Regions from separate parts of the Streptomyces taklimakanensis genome, predicted to be linked through region 3. Evidence: riboswitches for the same ligand, from Rfam matches in the RefSeq annotation. Region 3 holds a riboswitch; each other region holds the start of a gene.
What was found. Region 3 has a riboswitch for cobalamin ahead of F0L17_RS22670 (ABC transporter substrate-binding protein). Riboswitches for the same ligand answer to the same signal wherever they lie in the genome.
Positions count from the first base shown of each region.

Region 1: another riboswitch for cobalamin. It lies ahead of F0L17_RS06745 (prenyltransferase/squalene oxidase repeat-containing protein); the one in region 3 lies ahead of F0L17_RS22670 (ABC transporter substrate-binding protein).
Region 2: another riboswitch for cobalamin. It lies ahead of F0L17_RS04830 (cobalamin biosynthesis protein); the one in region 3 lies ahead of F0L17_RS22670 (ABC transporter substrate-binding protein).
Region 4: another riboswitch for cobalamin. It lies ahead of F0L17_RS17820 (ribonucleoside-diphosphate reductase subunit alpha); the one in region 3 lies ahead of F0L17_RS22670 (ABC transporter substrate-binding protein).

Region 1 is NZ_WIXO01000001.1:1,525,574-1,531,035, forward strand. Features, by position in the region: gene F0L17_RS06735 (TetR family transcriptional regulator) at 1-133, shown strand, start outside; gene F0L17_RS06740 (peptidoglycan-binding protein) at 263-1,861, opposite strand; cobalamin riboswitch at 2,337-2,459, shown strand; gene F0L17_RS06745 (prenyltransferase/squalene oxidase repeat-containing protein) at 2,612-3,940, shown strand; gene F0L17_RS06750 (SCO2322 family protein) at 3,943-4,677, shown strand; gene F0L17_RS06755 (CbiQ family ECF transporter T component) at 4,674-5,462, shown strand, end outside.
Region 2 is NZ_WIXO01000001.1:1,075,681-1,081,142, forward strand. Features, by position in the region: gene F0L17_RS04820 (inorganic phosphate transporter) at 85-1,344, shown strand; gene F0L17_RS04825 (hypothetical protein) at 1,424-1,639, shown strand; cobalamin riboswitch at 1,918-2,042, shown strand; gene F0L17_RS04830 (cobalamin biosynthesis protein) at 2,301-3,251, shown strand; gene F0L17_RS04835 (cobyric acid synthase) at 3,248-4,807, shown strand; gene cobN (cobaltochelatase subunit CobN) at 4,924-5,462, shown strand, end outside.
Region 3 is NZ_WIXO01000001.1:5,152,229-5,157,690, reverse strand. Features, by position in the region: gene F0L17_RS22690 (GHMP family kinase ATP-binding protein) at 1-724, shown strand, start outside; gene F0L17_RS22685 (pyridoxal-phosphate dependent enzyme) at 721-1,764, shown strand; gene F0L17_RS22680 (ATP-grasp domain-containing protein) at 1,761-2,996, shown strand; gene F0L17_RS22675 (class I SAM-dependent methyltransferase) at 3,079-3,828, shown strand; cobalamin riboswitch at 3,888-4,066, shown strand; gene F0L17_RS22670 (ABC transporter substrate-binding protein) at 4,096-5,133, shown strand; gene F0L17_RS22665 (FecCD family ABC transporter permease) at 5,219-5,462, shown strand, end outside.
Region 4 is NZ_WIXO01000001.1:4,003,550-4,009,011, reverse strand. Features, by position in the region: gene mctP (monocarboxylate uptake permease MctP) at 1-1,459, shown strand, start outside; gene F0L17_RS17830 (GNAT family N-acetyltransferase) at 1,552-2,070, shown strand; gene F0L17_RS17825 (sulfotransferase family protein) at 2,185-3,099, shown strand; cobalamin riboswitch at 3,247-3,422, shown strand; gene F0L17_RS17820 (ribonucleoside-diphosphate reductase subunit alpha) at 3,547-5,462, shown strand, end outside.

The DNA.
Region 1 (5,462 bases), 3.6 Mb from region 3:
GGTCGGGCACACCTGGCACTCGGCGCTGATCGCCTGGATCTCCGGAAGGGCCTCCGTCGAACAGGTGCACACCGACATCGGAACGGTGTGCGCCCTGATCCCCGGGGGCGCCCCGGAGACCGCGCGCCGGTAGGCGGGGCCGCCCGCCCGGCGGCGTCGCCCGACGGAGCGCCGGAGCCGGGCCGGGGTGCCCCGACCCGGCTCCGGTTCTATTCCGGTTCCGGTTCCGGCTCCGGCTCCGGACCGACGGAGGTCCGCGCCGTCACCTGCCGGCCTGGAGTGCCCCCCAGGTGCCGCCTCCGACGACGCCGTCCACGGCCAGGCCGCGGCTGCGCTGGTAGTCGCGGACGGCCGTCTCGGTGTCGGGCCCGAAGAGGCCGTCGATCTCGACGGTGCGGCCGTGCGCGGCGGTGAGAGCGCGTTGGAGCCGCCGCACGTCGGCTCCCGCATCGCCCCTCCGCAGCGTCGGCCTGGTGCCCGCCGACAGCAGGGCCGTCCAGGTGCGGGCCCCCACGACGCCGTCGACGCTCAGGCCGCGGCTGCGTTGGAACTCCCTGACGGCGCTCCCGGTGCGGGACCCGAAGATCCCGTCCACCTCGCCGGCCTCGAAGCCGGTCTGGTTCAGCAGGTGCTGGGCGGCCCCGACCTGCGCGCCGGTGGAGCCCTCCCGCAGGGTGCCGTAGGAGGCGTGGTCCAACTGGACGGGGGCGTCGGCGTCGCCGTCGCGGACCAACTGCATGTAGTAGGTCCAGTTCCAGTTGGGGCCGGGGTCGGTGTGGTCGTTGCCCGGCACCTCGTGGTGGCCGACGATGTGGGAGCGGTCCTTGGGGATGCCGTGGCGGTCGCACAGGTGGCGGGTGAGCGCGGCCGAGGAGCGGTACATCGCGTCGGTGAACCAGGCGGGGTTGTCGACGTAGCCCTCGTGCTCGATCCCGATGGAGTAGGCGTTGCCGGAGCGGGCGTGCCAGGCGGTGTCCCGGTCCCGGACCGTCTGTGTGACCTCGCCGTCGGAGGACCGGATCACGTAGTGGGCGCTGACGTCGGAGTCGGGGTTCCGGAACCAGCTGATCGATCCGGCGTAGGAGCCCTGGGTGACGTGGACGACCACGTGGGTGATCGACGAACTGCGGCCGGGGGTGTAGTTGCTCGAATGGGCCGCCACCCACCGCGCGGGCGGGTAGTCGGTGCTCAGGACGCCCACCTCGGAGGCGTCGGCGGACGCCACGGGCTCGCCCAGCGGAGCGACCCCCGCGTAGCGGCCGAGCTCGGGCTCGACGTCTCCGGCCGGCACGGTGACGCGCTCGCCGGCGGGGGTCAGCGCGCTGAAGCCCTCGGCGAGGAAGTCGTAGACGGTGTCGGCGTACAGCCGCGCCGCGCGGTCGTCCTCGGCGCCGCCGTAGCGGGCCACCACCGGGTACCAGGCGTCCGGGTCACGGCGTTCGGCGGCGTCCAGGCCCACCGCGTCGGCGTGGGCGCGCAGGACGGCGGCGCCGCCGAGGATGTTGGCGGCGGTGTCCCGCCTCAGCTCCGCCTCCGGTCGGCCGGTCAGTTCGGCGGCCTCGCCCAGGGTGTCCCGAGTGGCGTTGTCCACCAGGTGCATCACGCCGTAGCCGCCCGCGTGGCTGGGCTTTCCGTCGTGGTCGTCGAGATGGGTCTCCCCGTAGCCGACGGCGACGAGGAGGTCGCGGGGGACCTGGAACTCCTCGGCGGCCCGCTCGAACGCCCGATTCACCGGTGCGCGCGCCGCCCGCTCGGCGGGTTGGGCGCCGGCGGGTTGGGCGCCGACGAGCAGGGCGGCCGCGGTCAGACCGCCGACGACGGTCGGCAGCACCCGTCCGCGGGTGGGGGGACGCAGGGACATTCTTCCTCCCGGTCAGCATGTGCGTGGGGGGTGAGCACGCGCTGCTCGCTCACGCCGATGGACTGGGGAGTTCCTATCGGCAAGACATGAACACGTCAATAACGCCCCGACAACGGCGCCTCTCCCGCCCACCACCCGACGGGAACCGGACGCACGCGCCGGGAGACGCCGAACACGGACGCGCCACCATCACCGAGTCCACCCGCCGAGTCCGTCCGCCGATCCCGCCACCGCCCACGGGGACGCCCCCGATGCGACCGTCCCCGCACCGGGGGATTCCGACCCCCCGAAGAGGGTGGCGTCCCGAACTACGCGCGTCAACGAAATGCGCCGACGGCGACGGGAGTTCATTGGTCGCACCTCTGGAGGGGAAGCGGGGGACGGCGGCGGGAAGGGGCGCGCCGGCACCCGGGCCACGGTGTGATCCTCCTCCCGGCGGCGACGACGCTCCCCCCGCGGCCCGTTAGAGTGAGCCGGAGAACGTCTGTGTCCGAGTGGGGAAAGCCGGTGCGAATCCGGCGCTGACCCGCAACCGTGAGCGCGGCGGGCCCCGTCCGCCGGTGCGAGCCGGAGCACCCGCCCGGACGCGAAGGCTCCCGGTGCCGCCTCCCCGCCCCGCGTGGACGCGGCGCCGGCGCCGGCACCGTCGAGGAATGCGGAGCCGAGCCCGGTGTGCCCCGTGCGCGAGCGCGGCCGGCCGTCCGTGCCCGGCCGGCACCACCCTCGGGAACGCACGAGAAAGGCACCGCCATGTCCCTGCGTCGCACCGCCGCGGCCCTGACCGCGGCCACCGCGCTCTGCGCGGTCGCGGCCCCGTCCGCCGCCGCCGACGAGTCACCGCCCGCGCAGGCCCCGACGCAGACCCCGACGCAGCGGGAGCTGCCGTCCGCGTTGTACGGGCAGGGCGATCCGCAGTACGACGCCGTGTGGCGACAGTCCACGGCACTGCTGGCCCAGGACACGGTCGGGGTGGAGCCCGCGGAGAAGGCCGTGGAGTGGCTGGTCCGACAGCAGTGCGAGGACGGCTCCTTCGCCGCCTACCGCCCCGACCCCACCGAGCCGTGCACGACCGAGACGGCGGCCGACGTCAACGCCACCGCCCTCGCCGTCCAGGCGCTGGCCGCCCTCGGCGGGCACGACGAGCGGGTGGAGCGGGCCGTGGAGTGGCTGAAACTCGTTCAGAACGACGACGGCGGCTGGGGCTACGCCCCGGGCGAGGACAGCGACGCCAACTCCGTCTCCGTCGTGATCGGCGCCCTGGTGGCGGCCGGCGAGGACCCGGCCGAGGTCCGCGCGGCGGGGGACGGGAGGACCCCGTACGACTCCCTGCTGGGCTTCCGGCTGGGTTGCGACGCCGAGGCCGACGAGCGCGGCGCCTTCGCCCACCGACCGGACGAGGGCCGGCTGTACGCCAACGACGACGCCACGGCCGCCGCCGTCCCGGCCGCCCTCGGCGAGGACCTGCTCGTCGAGCCCGGCGGGAGCGACGGCGGCGCCCCGCGGGCCGCCCCCGCCTGCGAGGCCGGCGAGGCCGACGGGAAAACCCGGCAGCCGACCCCCGAGGAGGCCGCCCAGGGCGGTGCCGCGTACCTGGCGAAGAGGTTGGAGGAGGGCGGCGGCCACCTGAAGTCGGCCATGCCCGGCGCCGAGGAGCAGCCCGACTACGGCAACACCGCCGACGCCGTGATCGCCCTCGCGGCCGCCGGCCACCGCGAGGCGGCCCGCGACTCCCTGACCTGGCTGGAGAAGAACGCTCCGAAGTGGGAGGCGTTCGAGACCAGCCCGGCCGCCCTGGGCGGGCTGGTCCTGGCCGCCCGCGCCGCGGGCGGCGACCCGTTCGACTTCGGCGGCACCGACCTGGTGGAGCTGCTGAACGCCACCGGCCCGGCCCCGGCCGCCGTTCCCGACGGCGGCGGTGACGACGACGGGAACGGCGGCGAGAAGGACGGCGAGAACGACGGCGGGACGGACGGTGCCGGCGGCACCCCGCCGGTGTGGGCCCTGATCGGCCTGGGCCTGGCGGTCGGCGCGGGCATCGGTTTCCTGCTCAGCGCCCGGAAGAGGAACCGGTCGAAGTGAGCGTGCCGCACGCCCCGCGGTCCCCCGTCCGCGCCACGGTCCGCACCGCCCCGCGCGCCGCCCTCCGCACCGTCCTGCCGGCCCTCCTGGGAGCCGGCGTCCTCGCGGTGGCCGGCGCGGCGCCCGCGCACGCCCAGGGGTACCGCTACTGGTCCTTCTGGGAACGGAACGGCGACGCCTGGGCCTACGCCACCCAGGGTCCCGGCACGCTGCGCCCCGAGGACGGCGACGTGTTGGGCTTCCGGTTCGCGGTGAGCGAGGACTCCGCCGACGCCGCCGAGCCGCGCGGCGCGGCGTCCTTCGAGGCGATCTGCGGCGGCACCGATCCGGAACCGGGCTCCAAGCGGGTGGCGCTCAGCGTCGACTTCGGCGACCGAGCCGACGCGCCCTCCGGTGAGACCCCGCCGAAGGGCCGCACCGCCTGCGCGGTCGTCCCCGAGGACGGGACCGCCGCCGAGGCGCTGGCCGCCGAGCTGAAGCCGCTGCGGTACAACTCCGAGTCGCTGCTGTGCGCCATCGCCGGCTATCCGCGGACGGGCTGCGGCGAGCAGATCTCCGGCTCCGACCGGGAGACCGGCACCGACGCCACGGCCGGTCCCTCCGACGGCGCCTCCGAGGCCGACGGCGCCTCCGAGGCCACCGACGGCGGTCCGTCCGTCGGGCTGCTCGTGGGCGCCGCGGCCGTCGCCGCCCTGGGCGCCGCGGCCGTCCTGCGGGCCCGACGACGCCGGTCATGAGCCCACGCCCGACCGTCCCCACCCCCTCCGCCCTCGTCACCGCGCTGCGCGCCCCGCGGGCGACCCGGGCGGGCGCCCTGCACGCCGGCGCGTGGTGGCTGTGGGCGCTCGGATTGGCCACGGCCGCCTCGCGCACCACCAACCCGCTGCTGCTCGCCCTGCTCGTCGCCGTCACCGGGTACGTCGTCGCGGCCCGCCGCACCGACGCGCCCTGGGCACGCGGCTACGGCGTCTTCCTCAGGATCGCCCTGCTGGTGCTGGCCGTCCGGCTGGTGTTCGCGACGCTGCTGGGCTCCCCGATCCCCGGCACCGTGGTGCTGTTCACCCTCCCCGAGGTCCCGTTGCCCGAGTGGGCGCAGGGGGTGCGGCTGGGCGGCCGGGTCACGGCCGAGGGCCTGACCTTCGCCCTGTACGAGGGAATGAAACTGGCCACCATGCTGGTGTGCGTCGGCGCGGCCAACGCCCTGGCCAGTCCGGTGCGGTTGCTGAAGTCCCTGCCGGCCGCGCTGTACGAGGCGGGGGTGGCGGTGGTCGTGGCGATGACGTTCGCCCCGCACCTGGTCGCCGACGTGCGGCGGCTGCGCGCGGCCCGCCGGCTGCGTGGCCGCGACGACCGGGGGATCGGGGCGGTGCTGCGGATCGGGCTGCCCGTCCTGGAGGGCGCGCTGGAGCGGTCGGTGGCGCTGGCCGCCTCCATGGACGCCCGCGGCTACGGCCGCACCGCTCGGGTGCCGCCCGCCGTGCGCCGCACCACCGCCGCCCTCACCCTGGGTGGGCTGCTGGGC
Region 2 (5,462 bases), 4.1 Mb from region 3:
GAATCCGTTCTCAGTTCACCTTGCGTTCACCCGAGGTCCCTACGTTCGCCGAGTACCGCCCCTTCGACTGATTGCCTGGGTGAGATGGAAAACATCACGCTTCTCATCGGGATCGTGATCGTCACAGCCTTGGTGTTCGACTTCACCAACGGCTTCCACGACACGGCCAACGCGATGGCCACCACCATTTCCACCGGGGCTCTCAGGCCCAAGACGGCGGTGGCGATGTCGGCGATCCTCAACCTCGTCGGAGCCTTCGTCTCGGTCGAGGTCGCCGCGACCATTTCCAAGGGTCTCATCAACGAGGACGCCGGAATCGAACCCGCGGTGATCTTCGCCGGACTGGTCGGCGCCATCATCTGGAACCTGCTGACCTGGCTGGCCGGCCTCCCCTCCAGCTCCTCGCACGCCCTCATGGGCGGTCTGATCGGCGCGACGGTCGCCTCCGTCGGCATCGGCGCGGTCTCCTTCGACGCGGTCGTGATGAAGGTCCTGATCCCGGCCGTGGTAGCCCCCCTGGTGGCCGGAATCGCCGCGATGCTCGCCACCCGGCTCACCTACCGCCTCAGCCGGAACAGCGACGAGCAGGAGGTCGCCAAGGGGTACCGGGCCGGACAGATCGCCTCGGCCGCCCTGGTCTCCCTCGCCCACGGCACCAACGACGCGCAGAAGACGATGGGCGTCATCACCCTGGCCCTGATCTCGGGCGGCGTACTCGGCGCCGACGCCGACCCGCCGCTGTGGGTCATCGCCTCGGCGGGCATCGCCATCGCGCTGGGCACCTACCTGGGCGGCTGGCGCATCATCCGCACCATGGGCAAGGGCCTCACCGACATCCGTCCGGCGCAGGGCTTCGCCGCGCAGACCAGCTCGGCCGTCACCATCCTGGCCTCCTCCCACCTGGGCTTCGCCCTCTCCACCACCCAGGTCTGCTCCGGCTCGATCATGGGATGCGGCCTGGGTCGCAAGGGCGGCGCGGTGCGCTGGAGCACCGCGGGCCGCATGGTCGCCGCCTGGGGCCTGACCCTCCCGGCCGCCGGTCTGGTCGCCGCGGGGTCCGCCCTGCTGGCCACCCAGGGCGACTGGGGCGTCACCACGGTCGCGATCCTGGCCGTGCTCGCCGTCGCCGCCATCTGGTTCGCCTCCCGTCGGGAGCCGGTGGACCACACCAACGTCAACGACGTCGAGCCGACCGCCACCGAGCGGCAGGGGACCGAGGACCCGGGCGTGGTCACCGCTGCCCTGCAGGCCGTCGCGCCGCCGCCGACCACCGCCGCCCTGGGGGACGCCGAGGCGACCGACCGGGACGACCGGGCCGGGAAGACCACCGTCTCCGCCCCGTGAGGCACCGACCCGCCACATCCCCCCGTCCCGTACCCACGCGGATCCCGCACGGGTCGTAAGTCGCAAAGGAAGAAGCACCATGGACATCGACTGGGCCGCTCTCGGCCAGGTCTTCGGGGTCAGCCTCGTGATGACGGTCGGCCTGGTGGGCGTGTTCACCCTGGGCATCATCGGCTCCGCCGGCGGACGCAGGGCCTCGGCCGGCACCACGTCCCCGGCCCGTCTCGGCTCCTACGCCTGCTACGCCCTGTGCGCGGCGGCCGTGGCCTACGGCATCTACATCATCGCGGCCTGAGTCCGGGCCCCGCCTCCGCTCCTTCCGCCGCCCACGGGCGGGGTCGGGGCGTCGAGGGGGCTCCCCGGACGGGCAGAGCGCCGAACGGGCGCCCGGCGGACGACGCCGGGCGCCCGTTCGGTGTTCCGGGCGCGCGCCTCGTACCGCGCGCCGACGGGCGCGCACCGCGCACACCGCGTCCGTGTGCGCTTCCGCACAGTGCGCCGTCGCAGGTCATCGCCGAGTTGACGCGTCCCCGTGGGCGTGGTGGACTTCCCGTTGCCCAACGGCGGCAGGAGAGGAAGCCGGTGCGAATCCGGCGCGGTCCCGCCACTGTCACCGGGGAGCGCCCCCCACCCAGCGTCACGGCCCGTACATCGGGTTGGAAGGCCGGGGGAAGCGCCGATCCGGGAGCCAGGAGACTCTCGCCGCCGGTCACGTCGAGCCAGGGCGAGGACCCTGAGTGAGGACACCGCCATGCACGGCAGCCTGCCCGCGTTCACACCCCCACGTTCCCCAGCACACGGAACCCCACGAGGTGTGACGGCCCGCTGACACGATGCGTGCCCACCGCACCCACCACGCGGCAGTCGTCTCCCCGGCCACCGTCACCTCCTCTCCCGACCCGACCGGTTCCACGGAACCCGCCCCACCCGGCCCCGGCGCGGGCCGGGCCTACGGGATGCTGCTGGGACACCTGCTCGACCTGGTCGTCGGCGACCCCCGCCGCGGGCACCCCGTCGCCGCCTTCGGACGTGCCGCCGCAGCGGTCGAGCGCCTGCTGTGGCGCGACCACCGCGGCGCGGGCGCCCTGTACACCGCCGTGTGCGCGGGCGGCGCCACGGCCGCCGCGGCGGTGCTGGAGCGCGCCGCGCGCCGGTCCCCCACCGCCCGCACCACGGTGACGGCCGCCGCCACCTGGTCGGTGCTCGGCGGCAGCGGCCTGGCGCGCGAGGCCCGGACGATCGCCGCCGCGCTGGAGTCGGGCGACGTGGAGGCCGCGCGCGCCCGACTGCCGCACCTGTGCGGCCGGGACCCGCGGGCGCTGGACGCCGACGGCATCGCCCGCGCGGTGGTGGAGTCCGTCGCCGAGAACACCTCCGACGCCGTGGTGGGCGCGCTGGTGTGGGGGGCGGCCGCGGGCGTGCCGGGACTGGTCGGCTTCCGCGCCGTCAACACCCTGGACGCGATGGTGGGCCACCGTTCACCGCGCCATCTGCGCTTCGGCTGGGCCTCGGCCCGGCTGGACGACGTCGCGGGCCGGCCCGGTTCCCGGCTGACCGCGCTGCTGGCCGTCCTCGCCGGTCCGAACCCGCGCGGCGCGGTGGACGCCTGGCGCGCGGACGCCCACCGCCACCCCAGCCCCAACGCGGGTGTGGTGGAGGCCGCGTTCGCGGGCGCGCTGGGCGTGCGGTTGGGCGGGCCGCTGTCGTACGGGGGGCGGGTCGAGCACCGTCCGGTGCTCAACGCCTCCGGCCGCCCGGTGCGCGCGGCGGACATCGAGCGTGCGGTGCGGCTGTCGCGCCGGGTGGGCGCGTTGGCCCTGGTGCTGTGCGCCGGCGCCGGCGCGCTGCGGGAGAGGGGAGCCGCCCGCCGGGCGGCTCGTCGGAAGGCCCCGGGGAGGGCACGGTGACGGACACGGTGACGAGCGGCCCGCGGAGCGCCGCGGCGGGCGTTCCGGCGGGCGGCGGCCTGCTGGTGGCGGGGACGACCTCGGACGCGGGCAAGAGCGTGGTCACGGCCGGCATCTGCCGTTGGCTGGCCCGCGCGGGCGTGAAGGTGGCGCCGTTCAAGGCGCAGAACATGTCGCTGAACTCCTTCGTCACCCGCGACGGCGCCGAGATCGGCCGCGCCCAGGCCATGCAGGCCGCCGCGGCCGGGGTGGAGCCGAGCGCGCTGATGAACCCGGTGCTGCTCAAGCCCGGCGGGGACCGCACCAGCCAGGTGGTGCTGCTGGGAAGACCGGTGGGCGAGCTGAGCGCCCGCGGGTACCACGCGGGGCGGCAGGAGAGGCTGCTGGGCACGGTCACCGAGTGCCTGGCCGAGCTGCGGCGCACCCACGACGCGGTGATCTGCGAGGGCGCCGGCAGCCCGGCCGAGATCAACCTGCGGCGCACCGACATCGTCAACATGGGTCTGGCCCGCGCCGCCCGACTGCCGGTCGTGGTGGTCGGCGACATCGACCGGGGCGGCGTCTTCGCCTCGCTCTTCGGTACCACCGCGCTGCTGTCGGCCGAGGACCAGGCGCTGGTGGCGGGCTACGTCGTCAACAAGTTCCGCGGCGACGTGGCCCTGCTCCGGCCGGGCCTGGAGATGCTGCGGGGCCTGACCGGACGACCGGTGCTGGGCGTCCTTCCGTACGCGCACGGGCTGGGCATCGACGAGGAGGACGGCCTGCGACTGTCGCTGCGCGGCACGGTGCGCGAGTCGTCCGTGGCACCGCCGCACGGCCGGGACGTGCTGCGGGTGGCGGTGGTGCCCGTTCCGTTGATGTCGAACTTCACGGACGTGGACGCGCTGGCGGCCGAGCCGGGCGTGGTGGTGCGCTTCACCGACCGCCCCGAGGAACTGGCCGACGCCGACCTGGTGGTGGTTCCCGGCACCCGGGGCACCGTCAAGGCCCTGGCCTGGTTGCGGGAGCGCGGGCTGGCCGACGCGCTGGCCCGGCGGGCCGCCGAGGGGCGCCCGGTCCTGGGGATCTGCGGCGGCTTCCAGATGCTGGGCGAGTGGATCGAGGACGAGGTGGAGTCCCGGGCCGGGACGGTCCGGGGGACGGGCCTGCTGCCGCTGCGGGTGCGGTTCGCCCCGGAGAAGACTCTGGCCCGGCCCGTCGGCGAGGCCCTGGGCGAGCGCGTGGAGGGCTACGAGATCCACCACGGCGTGGCCGAGGTGACGGGTGGGGACGAGCCGTTCCTGGACGGTTGCCGCAGCGGCTCGGTGTGGGGCACGCACTGGCACGGGTCGCTGGAGAGCGACGGCTTCCGGCGCGCCTTCCTGCGGCGGGTGGCCGCCGACGCCGGGCGGGCGTTCGTCCCGGCTCCCGACACGTCGTTCGCCGCGCTGCGCGAGGAGCAGCTCGACCGGTTGGGCGATCTGGTGGAGGAACACGCCGACACCGCGGCGCTGCTGCGGCTGATCGAGAACGGCGCGCCGGAGGGCCTGCCGTTCGTACCACCGGGGTCGCCGTGAGCGGAGCGAACGATACGACCGCCGTGAGCGGAGCGAACGATACGACCGCCGCAGGCGGAGCGAACGAGACGGACCGAACGACCACGACGAAGGGCCTACGCACCGATGGGGGTTCGATGAGCACGGTACTGCTGCTGTCCACCGCCGACACCGATTTGCTGGCGGCCCGCGCCTCCGGCGCCCCGTACCGCATCGCCAACCCCACCCGCGTCGACGTCACCGAGGAGTTGCCGACGCTCGTCGAGGGCGCGGACATCGCCGTCGTGCGTCTGCTGGGTGGCCGGCGCGCCTGGGAGGAGGGACTGGAGGCGTTGCGGGCCTCCGGTGTCCCGACCGTGCTGCTGGGAGGCGAGTCCGTCCCGGACGCCGAGCTGATGGCGATGTCCACCGTGCCGGCGGGCGTGGTGGCCGAGGCGCTGAAGTACCTGGTGGCGGGCGGGCCGGACAACCTGGCGGAGTTGGTCCGCTTCCTCTCCGACACCGTGCTGCTGACCGGCCACGGCTTCTCCGAGCCGCGGCCGATGCCCGAGTACGGCGTCCACGGCGACCGGAGACACGATCCGTCCCGGCCGACGGTGGGCGTGCTGTTCTACCGGGCCCACGAACTGTCCGGGAACACCGCCTTCGTCGACACCCTGTGCGACGCGATCGAGGA
Region 3 (5,462 bases):
TCCCGAAGGACCGCGGAACCCGCTGCCTCCCGGCGAGAAGTCCGCGAAGGCCGTCGAACTGTTCCTGGCGCACCACGGTCTGACGCTGCCACCGGGCAGGTGGAGCGTCCGCTCCGAGTTGCGGGTCGGGGTGGGCATGGCCAGTTCCACGGCCGACGTCGTGGCGACGCTGCGCTGTCTGTGCCGGGTCTTCTCCCTGCCGTACGACCCGCGTGTGGTGCTCGGGGTGCTGTCCGCGATCGAACGGGCGGACAGCGTCTTCCTCGACGAGTTCGCGCTCTACCTCAGCGGCCGGCACCGCCTGGTGCGGCGGTTGGGCACCGCCGTCGGCTTCCACACCGCCTTCGTCACGGAGGCCGGCGCCGTGGACACCGCCGCCGTCACACCGCTGCTGGTACGGCACTACCGACGGCGGGCGCCGGAGTACGAACGCTGCCTGGACGACCTGCTCAAGGGGTTCTCGGCGGCCGATCCGGCGGCCGTGGCCCGCGCCGCGACCACCAGCGCCGTCCTCTCCCAGGAGGTGCTGCCCAAGGCGACCTTCGAGCCCGTGCTGGCGCGCCGGGAGGAGTTCGGCGCCGACGGCGTCTTCGTCGCGCACACCGGCTGCCTGGTCGGCTACCTCTTCACGCGCCGTCCCGCCCCCGCCCTGAAGGGGGAGCTCTCCGCGTTCTTCCACTCGCTCGGCCACCAGTGTTCCTTCGCCCCGGGAGGTTACGGGTGACACACGCCCACATCGCCGATGCCCTCAAGACGCCGACGCTGGTCCGGCTCTCCGAGGGGACGGTCCTGGCCCGTTTCGAGTCGATGAAGATCTACTCCGCGCTCGCCGCCGTGCGCCGGCTCCTCCAGGAGGGGAGGATCCGGCCCGGACAGACCCTCCTGGACAGTTCCAGCGGCATCTACGCCCACGCCCTGGCCCTGGCCTGCCACCGCCATGGCATGCGCTGTCACATCGTGGCCTCCACCACCGTCGACGCCACCACCCTCGCCCAACTGGAGATCCTCGGCGCCACCGTCGAACAGGTCGAACCGTCGGAGAACCTCAAGCTCGACCAGGAGTTACGGGTGCGGCGCGTACGGCGGATCCTGCGCGAACGGCCCGACGTCCACTGGATGCGCCAGTACCACGACGACGTCCACTACCTCGGCTACCGCGAGGTGGCCGACCTCGTCGCCGCCGAGGTGGCCGCGGAGTTCCCCGGCCGGCCCCTGACGGTGGTCGGCGGCGTCGGCTCGGGCGCGTCCACCGGGGGGTTGGTGGAACGGCTCCGGCACCACGACCCCTCGGTCCGGCTGGTGGGCCTGCAGCCCTTCGGCAGCGTGACCTTCGGCAGCGAGCGCCATCACGACCCCGAGGCGATCATCGCCGGCATCGGCTCCTCCATCCCCTTCGACAACGTCCGCCACCACCTGTACGACACCGTCCACTGGATGGACTTCACCCACGCGATGGCGGGGGCCGTCGCGCTGCTGCGCGAACACGCCGTGTTCGCCGGACTGTCCACGGGCGCGGCCCACCTGGCCGCCTCCTGGGAGGCCCGCCGGTTTCCCGACCGGCTCCACCTGGTGATCGGCGCCGACACCGGTCACCGCTACGTCGAGCGGGTCTTCGCCCGCCACCGCGAGGCGCCGGACCCGGCCGCGCTGAAGCCGGTGGAGATCGCCTCGCCGGCGGAACTGTCCATGCCCTGGTCCACGATGGCCTGGAACCGCGCCCCCTGGCCGGCGCGGCCCAACGACCGGAAGGAGCCGACGCCGTGACGGTGGTCTGCCTGGAATCCCTCACCTTCGGCCTGGGGAACCTGGTGCGCGCCGCCGGATCCCTCGGGGAGCGGCTGCGGTTGCTGACCCGTGACCCCGGCTGGTACGCCCACGAGTTGGGCCGGCTGTCCGACGACGCCCTGGACGTGGTCGAGATCGACACCTTCGACACCGAGGCCGTGGCGGCCGAGCTGTCCCGCACCCCCCGACTGCGCGGTCTCATCAGCTCCACCGACACCTGGGCCCTGATCGGCGCCGAGTTGACGGCCCGCTTCGACCTGCCCGGCCCGGACCCGGCCGTCCTGCGGCTGACGCGGGACAAGGCGAAGGTCCGCGACCTGCTGTACGCGGCCGGTCTGACCCGGTCCCGGGCGACGGAGGTGGACCCGGGCCGCGCGGACGACGAGCTGCCGGCGCTGCTGCGCAAGGAGATCGGCCTCCCCGCCGTCCTCAAGGACACCGCGGGCACCGGCAGCCGGAACGTGTGGCTGGTCCGCGACGAGCGGGAGCTGGAGACGGCGCTGCGCGAGGCCGCCGAACGCACCCTGTTCGGGCGCCTGTTCGCCGAACCGTACTTCTCCGGGCCGGTCTACAGCGCCGAGACGCTCACCTGGCGGGGGCACACCCGGCTGCTGGGCGTCTCCAGCAGGCTGATGTCGCGCGAGCCGTACTTCCGCGAGGAGGTCACCGCCTTCCCCGTCGCCTTCCCCGAGGAACAGCGCGCCTCGCTGGAGCGGTGGCTGGACGAGGTCCTCGCGGCCGTGGGGTACACCGACCGCTTCGCCCACGTGGAGTTCGCCCTCACCCTCGCGGGCCCGGAGATCGTCGAGATCAACCCTCGCATCGGTGGGGCCCTGGTCGCCGAGGGCATGTGCCGCTCCCTGGGCTGCAACGTCTACGAGGCGATGGTGGAGACCGCGCTCGGCCGCCGTCCCCGCCTGATCGACGCGGAGCCGCCCGGCGGACCGGCGGTCGCCTTCGTCCTGGGCTACCCCGAACGGCCCGGGGTGTTCACCGGTGTCCAGGGGCTGGAGAGGCTGGCGGACATGCCCGGCTCCCCCACCTGGTACCCGACCAAACGCGTCGGCGACCGCATCGAGCACCTGACGGACAGCCGCGGCTACGCGGGCATCGTCCACGCGGAGGCCGAGACCGCGGAGTTGGCCACCCACCGCGCCGTGGCCGCCGCCAACGCCCTGCGCGTCCTCACCGAGGAGGCGCGGGACGGATGAGGAGGCCGGCCGTACCGGCACGCTCGCCCCGCCCCGCCGGGTGGCGGGACCCCGAACCGCACCACGGAAAGGACGAGTCCCGATGACACGGACGGACGGGTTCGAGGACGACGACTTCTGGACCGGTTTCTACGACTTCCTCTTCCCCGAGCAGCGTTTCGCCCAGGCCGAGGAACTCCTCGCCACCTCTCCCCTGCTCTCCTTCCCGCCCGGGTCCCGCACGCTCGACCTGTGTTGCGGGCCCGGCGTGTTCACCGTCCCCCTCGCCCGCCGCGGCCTGGAGGTCACCGGCGTGGACCGCAGCCCGGCCATGCTGGAGAAGGCGCGAAAATCCTGCGAGGCGGCCGGGGTGGAGGCCCGGTTCGTACGGGCCGACGCCCTGCACCACGTCGAGGCGGGCGCGTACGACGTGGTGCTCAACATGTTCACCTCCTTCGGTTACTTCGAGGATCCGGACGACAACGCCCGGGTGCTGCGCAACATGCACGACTGTCTGGTGCCCGGGGGCAGGCTGGTGCTGGACGTGGCCGGCAAGGAGATCCTGGCCCGCAGGGTGACGCCCCCGAAGGTCGTCCGGCGCGGCGAGGACCTGCTGGTGCAGACCGACACCGTGCTGGACGACTGGGCCCGGTTGCGCAGCGACTGGGTCCTGGTGCGCGGGGACCGCGTCGACCGCGCCGGCCTGGTGTGGTTCGTCTACAGCGCGGTCGAGCTGCGCGAGATGGCCGAGGAGGCCGGTTTCGGGGAGGTGGAGGTCTTCGGCGGCTTCGACGGCCGTCCCTACGACCAGGAGGCGGAGCGGCTGGTGCTGCGGGCCGTCCGCAAGGGGTGAGAGCGGTGGGCGCCGGGGGCGCGCGGCGCCCACCGCACGCTCTTTTGCGAATCGTTCGCAAGTACGTACCATCAGCGGGTCATCGCCGCGACGGGTGCCAGGAAGCCGGTGTGAGTCCGGCACGGTCCCGCCACTGTGACCGGGGAGCACACGCCTTCGAGGAGCCACCGCGCGAGCGGGAAGGCCGGGGGAGCGTCGATCCGGGAGTCAGGACACTGTCCTGTCGCGGGCCCGTCCGAGGAGCGAGGACTCCGTAGGAGGCACCACGTGTACGACGGAACGTTCCCTCTGCCGCCCCTCCCCCGCGGCCGCGCGCGCCGGAGAACCGCGCGCGGTCCGGCCCTCGCACTGGTCGCCGTCCTGGTGACCGGCTGCGGTGCCGACGCGGGTTCCGACGACCGGACCGCGTCCGAGCCCGCGTCCGCGGGGGGTTTCCCCGTCACCGTCGACAACTGCGGCGTCCGTACGACGTACGAGGAACCGCCGTCCCGGGTCGTCACCATCCACCAACACCCGGCGGAGCTGATGCTCTCCCTCGGGCTGAGGTACGTCATGGTCGGCACCGCCTTCCCCGACTCCGCGGTGCTGCCCGCCCTGCGGAAGGACTTCGAGAGCATCCCGCGACTGGCCGAGAGGGAACCCTCCTTCGAGACGGTCCTGGCGGCCGAGCCGGACTTCGTCTACGGCGGCTACGGCGCCGCCTTCGCCGAGAACGAGGGCCGTTCCCGCGAGGCGTTCGCCGACGCGGGCATCGACACCCACCTCAACCGCGAGTACTGCGGCGAGGGCGAGGTGACCATGGACGACGCCTACGAGGAGATCCGCACCCTCGGGAGGATCTTCGGCGTGCGGGAGCGCGCCGGGGACCTGGTGGCCGACCTCCGAAGGCGGGTCGCCGAGACCACCGAGGCCGTCGAGGGCGCCCCCACCGTGCCGGTGTTCGTCTACGACAGCGGTGACGGGTCCGCCTACACCGCGGGGGGAAGGGGCCTGGGCACCGAGATCATCCGGTTGGCCGGCGGACGCAACGTGTTCGACGACCTGGACGAGGTCTTCGGCGACGTCTCCTGGGAACAGGTCGTCGAGCGCAGGCCCGAGGTCATCGTGATCCACCACTACCGCGGTGCGGGCAGCGTCGAGCGGAAGAAGGAGTTCCTGCTCTCCCAGCCCGCCCTCGCCGATGTGCCCGCCATCAGGAACGAGCGGTTCGTCGTGCTGCCGCTGACCGCCACCCTGGTCGGCGTGCGTCCCCCGCACGCCGTGGCGGACCTGGCCCGCGCCCTGCACCCCGAGCGGTTCCGGTGACGGCCCACCCGGCGGCGCCGGACACCCCCGTGGCCGACCGGCCCGGCGGAGGCGCCCCGGCTCCCCGCCCTACCCGCTGCTCCTGGTGCTCCTCGGCGTGCTCCTGTCGGTCTCGCTGACGGCCGGGCTGGCCATCGGCTCGGTGCGCGTCCCGCCCGGCCAGGTCTGGAGCGTCCTCGCGCACCACCTGGGCGCCGGTTGGGTGGAGGCGGACTGGCCCCGGGCGCGCGAGACGATCGTGCTGGAGGTGCGGGCCCCCCGCGTCCTGTTGGGCGCCGTGACCGGTGCCGGGTTGGCGGTGGTCGGCACGGTCATGCAGGCCCTGGTGC
Region 4 (5,462 bases), 1.1 Mb from region 3:
CTGGGTCACCTGGTTCCTGCTCGGCGGCGACCTCTACACCGCCTACACCTTCGTGGCCGTCCCCGCGGCCGTCTACGCGGCGGGCGCGGCGGGCTTCTTCGCGGTGCCGTACACCATCCTGGTCTACCCGCTGATCTTCCTCTTCCTGCCCCGCCTGTGGTCGGTCTCGCACCGCCACGGCTACGTGACCACCTCGGACTTCGTCGGCGGCCGATTCGGCTCGAAGGGCCTGTCCCTGGCCGTCGCCGTGACCGGCATCCTGGCCACGATGCCCTACATCGCGCTCCAACTCGTGGGCATTCAGGCGGTGCTGGACGTGATGGGCGTCGGCGGCGGCGAGTCGACGCACTGGTTCGTCAAGGACCTGCCGATCCTGATCGCCTTCGGTGTGCTGGCCGCCTACACCTACTCGTCCGGCCTGCGCGCCCCGGCCCTGATCGCGTTCGTCAAGGACACGCTGATCTACCTCGTCATCGCCGTCGCGATCGTCTACATCCCGATCAGGCTCGGCGGCTTCGACGAGATCTTCGCCAGTGCCGGGGAGAAGTTCGCCGAGACGGGCAACGGCTCGGTGGTCCCGGGCGAGGACGCGCACTGGGGCTACGCCACCCTGGCGCTGGGTTCGGCGCTGGCCCTGTTCATGTACCCGCACTCGATCACGGCGACGCTCTCCAGCGGCAGCCGCGAGGTCATCCGCCGCAACACCACCATCCTCCCCCTGTACTCGCTGATGCTCGGCCTGCTGGCCCTGTTGGGCTTCATGGCGATCGCGGCCGGGGTGGAGGTGGACAACGGACAGCTCGCCATCCCCCAGCTCTTCGAGAACATGTTCCCGGGCTGGTTCGCCGGGGTGGCCTTCGCCGCCATCGGCATCGGCGCGCTGGTCCCGGCGGCGATCATGTCGATCGCGGCGGCCAACCTGTTCACCCGCAACATCTACAAGGACTTCCTCAAACCGGACGCGACGCCCGCGCAGGAGACCCAGGTCTCCAAGGTCACCTCGCTGCTGGTCAAGGTCGGTGCCCTCGCCTTCGTCCTGACCATGGACAAGACGGTGGCGATCAACTTCCAGTTGCTGGGCGGCATCTGGATCCTCCAGACCTTCCCGGCGATCGTGGGCGGCCTGTTCACCCGCTGGTTCCACCGCTGGGCGCTGCTCGCCGGCTGGGCGGTCGGCATGCTCTACGGCACGGTGGTGGCCTACAACACCTCCAGCCCCACCCAGGCGCACTTCGCCGGCAGTTCGGACACCATCCCGCTGATCGGCGAGACCGGCTACATCGGCCTGACGGCGTTCGTCCTCAACCTGGCGGTCACGGTGGTGATGACCCTCGTCATGCGGGCGGTGAAGGCCCCCTACGGTGTCGACGGCACCACCGAGGGCGACTACACCGCGGACGTCGGCGACCCGGGCGTCCAGGAGGAGTTGCCCCCGCCCACGGTGGACGCCCGGCGCTGAGGCCCGCGCCCACCGCGTCCCCCACGCCCCCGCGCACCCCGTCGACGACCGGCCGCCGTACCGCCGTCGGCGGGGTGCCGCATGATGGCCCCATGGACATCACCATCAGAGCGGCCCGCCCGGAGGAACTGGGGGTCGTCGGGGAGTTGACGGCCGAGGTGTACCTGGCCGACGGACTGCTGACCCACGGCGAGGACGACCCCTACCTCGCCGTGCTGCGCGACGCGCGACGCCGTGCCGAACACGCCGAACTGCTGGTGGCCGTACGGCCCGACGGGGACGGCGGTGCGGACGAGGTGCTGGGCACCGTCACCTTCGTGGGAGACGGCGGGGAGTACGCCGACATCGCCCGGCCCGGCGAGGGCGAGTTCCGGACGCTCGCGGTGCGGCCCGGGGCACGGGGGCACGGGGTGGGCGAGGCGCTGGTGCGCGCGTGCGTGGAACGGGCCGGGGCGCTCGGCCTCCGGCGTCTGGTGCTCTCCAGTCAGGAGCGGATGCACGCCGCGCACCGGCTCTACGAGCGGCTGGGCTTCGTCCGCACCCCGGAGCGGGACTGGCGGCCGGTGCCCGAGCTCACCCCTCTGCTGACCTTCGCTCTGGCAATGGGCTGAACTTCCGCTTCCCCCCATGATCGCTCACGGAATCCCAAGGAGATTCTCACCCGGAAAGGTGGTATCGCACGGCTTCGCTGTCTAGCGTCGCCTGGTATGAAACTCCTGCGAGCCGTGAACGGAATCCTTGCGTCCGCCACCGGGTACGAAGTGCGCCGCGCCCGGACCGCACGGAAGAAGGCCCCCCACGGCCCCTCCCCGGCCACGTCCGGCGGAGGGGCCGGCGCGTCCTGCGCCGCGCCCGTCACCGGCTACCGTCCCCCCGCCTCCCCCGAGACGGACCGCCTGGTGAGGGAACCCGTCTTCATCATCTCCTCCATCCGCTCCGGGTCCACGCTGCTGAGGATGCTCCTGGACGCGCACTCCCGACTGCGCGCGCCCCACGAGCTGCATCTGCGCCGTCTGGAAGTACACCCCACCACCCGGCTCGCCTCGGAGGCGATGCGGGAGCTGGACCTGGACCGGGCCGATCTGGAGCACCTGCTGTGGGACCGGGTCCTCCACCGCGAACTGGTCCGCAGCGGCAAGTCGGTGATCGTGGAGAAGACCCCGGCCAACGCCTTCGCGTGGCGGCGCGTCAAGGCGTGCTGGCCCGACGCGCGCTTCGTCTTCCTGCTGCGCCACCCCGCCTCCATCGCCGCCTCCTGGCACGACTCCGACCCGTCGAAGCGGACGATGGAGGAGGCCGTCGCCGAGGCCCTGCGCTACGCGGAGGCGGTCCAGGAGGCGCGCGAGAACCTCTCCGGAATCACCGTCCGCTACGAGGACCTCACCGAGGACCCGGCCCGCGAACTGCGCCGTGTCTGCGAGTTCCTGGGCGTGGAGTGGGAGCCGGAGATGGTGGAGTACGGCGACCGCGCCTCGGGGCGGTTGCGCAGGGGCCTGGGGGACTGGCGGGAGAAGATCCGCACCGGCCGCGTCCAGGCAGCCCGTCCCCTCCCGGCCCTCTCCGAGGTGCCCGAGCCGCTGCGCCCCCTGTGCGAGGCGTGGGGCTACACCACCGAGCGGACGGAGACCGCGACCGGCTGACGGCGTGCCGCTCCCCGCGGCGCCGCGTCCCCCACCGGACGCGGCGCCGCGGCGTTCCGGGCCCCTCCCGCCTCCCGCCACCTCCCTCCGGCGGCCGCCGCCCCCTCTCCCCTCCCGGACCCACGAGGCGCCGCAACACAACATGTAGGGGTGATGGACACAGTCGGCACTAGATGTATGCTCATCTCGCTGTCGCCGCAGGGGAATCCGGTGGGAATCCGGAACTGTCCCGCAACGGTGTGCGACGGGCTGCCCCCGTGTCGTCCGCACGAGCCGAGCCGCCCGCCACGAGTCCGAGGACCTGCCGACGGTGTCTCAGTCACGTCCGGGCCTCGTGGGGTGGGCCGACGGACGCGCGCGGTCGTGCCCGCACCGGTCGGGCGTGCCCGCACGTCCGTCGCGCTCTCCTCCCCACGGGCCGCAGGCCCCACGAGGGAGATCACCGAGTTGACCATCTCAGCGGCGGAGCCCGTCCCGGCCTCCGCTCCGGAGGACGACGACCGCCCCGGTACCGCGCTGCTGCGCACCCTGACCGAGCTCAGCGCCGACCTGCCCGCCACCGACCCCGGCCGGGTCGCCGCCGCCGCGCTGCGCGGCCGTCATCCCGGCTCCGACGAGGCGGAGTTGCGGTCCCTGGCCACCGAGGCCGCCGCCGGCCTCATCGCCGAGGAACCCCAGTACTCACGGCTCGCGGCCCGGCTGCTCGTCCGGGCGATCCGCGCGGAGGCCGCCGGACAGGGGGCGGTGTCCTTCTCGGCCTCGGTCGCGGTCGGCCGGCGCGAGGGACTGATCGCCGACCGTACGGCCGAGTTCGTCGCCGAACACGCCGCGCGGCTCGACACACTGGTGGAACGGGCCGTGGCGGACGGTGCCGACGACCGCTTCGGCTACTTCGGGCTGCGCACCCTCCACTCCCGCTACCTGCTGCGCCATCCGGTGACCCGGCAGGTGATCGAGACCCCACAGCACTTCCTGCTGCGGGTGGCCTGCGGCCTGGCCCTCGACTCCTCCGGGCGCGCGGTGGAGGAGGTCGCCGAGCTCTACCGGCTCACCAGCACACTGTCCTACCTGCCCTCCTCCCCCACCCTGTTCAACTCCGGCACCCGGCATCCGCAGATGTCCTCCTGCTACCTGCTGGACTCCCCCAGGGACGAGCTGGACTCCCTCTACGAGCGCTACCACCAGGTCGCGCGGCTGTCGAAGCACGCCGGCGGCATCGGACTGTCCTTCTCCCGCATCCGCTCGCGCGGTTCGCTGATCCGCGGCACCAACGGGCACTCCGGCGGCATCGTGCCGTTCCTGCGGACGCTGGACGCCTCGGTCGCGGCCGTCAACCAGGGCGGCCGGCGCAAGGGAGCGGCCTGTGTCTATCTGGAGACCTGGCACGCGGACGTCGAGGAGTTCCTCGAACTGCGCGACAACACCGGCGAGGACGCCCGCCGCACCCACAACCTGAACATCGCCCACTGGATCCCGGACGAGTTCATGCGCCGGGTCGAGGCGGACGCCGACTGGTCGCTGTTCTCCCCCTCGGACGTCCCCGAGCTGGTGGACCTGTGGGGCGAGGAGTTCGACGCCGCCTACCGGCGCGCGGAGGCCGCCGGACTGGCGGTGCGGACGGTCCCGGCCCGCACCCTGTACGCCCGGATGATGCGCACCCTCGCCCAGACCGGCAACGGCTGGATGACCTTCAAGGACACCGCCAACCGCACCGCCAACCAGACCGCCGAGCCGGGCAACGTCATCCACTCCTCCAACCTCTGCACCGAGATCCTGGAGGTCACCGACGACGGCGAGACGGCCGTGTGCAACCTGGGCTCGATCAACCTCGCCGCGCACCTGGGCGAGGCGGGCGGCCCTCCCGACGAGGCGGTCGACTGGGAGCGGCTGGACGCCACCGTCCGCACCGCCGTGCTCTTCCTGGACCGCGTGGTGGACGTCAACTTCTACCCCACCGAGCAGGCCGCCGCGTCCAACTCCCGGTGGCGTCCGGTCGGCCTGGGCCTGATGGGCCTCCAGGACGTCTTCTTCCGGCTGCGGCTGCCCTTCGACTCGCCCGAGGCGCGACGGCTGTCCACCCGGATCTCCGAGCGGGTCATGCTCGCCGCCTACGAGGCGTCGGCCGAACTGGCCGAGCGGCACGGCCCGCACCCGGCCTGGGAGAGCACCCGCGCCGCCCGCGGCGTCCTCCACGTCGACCACTACCCGGACGCGGAGATCACCTGGCCAAAGCGTTGGGCGGCGCTGCGGGAGAGGATCGCCGGCACGGGACTGCGCAACGCGCTGCTGCTGGCCGTCGCCCCGACCGCCACGATCGCCTCCATCGCGGGCGTCTACGAGTGCGTCGAGCCGCAGGTCTCCAA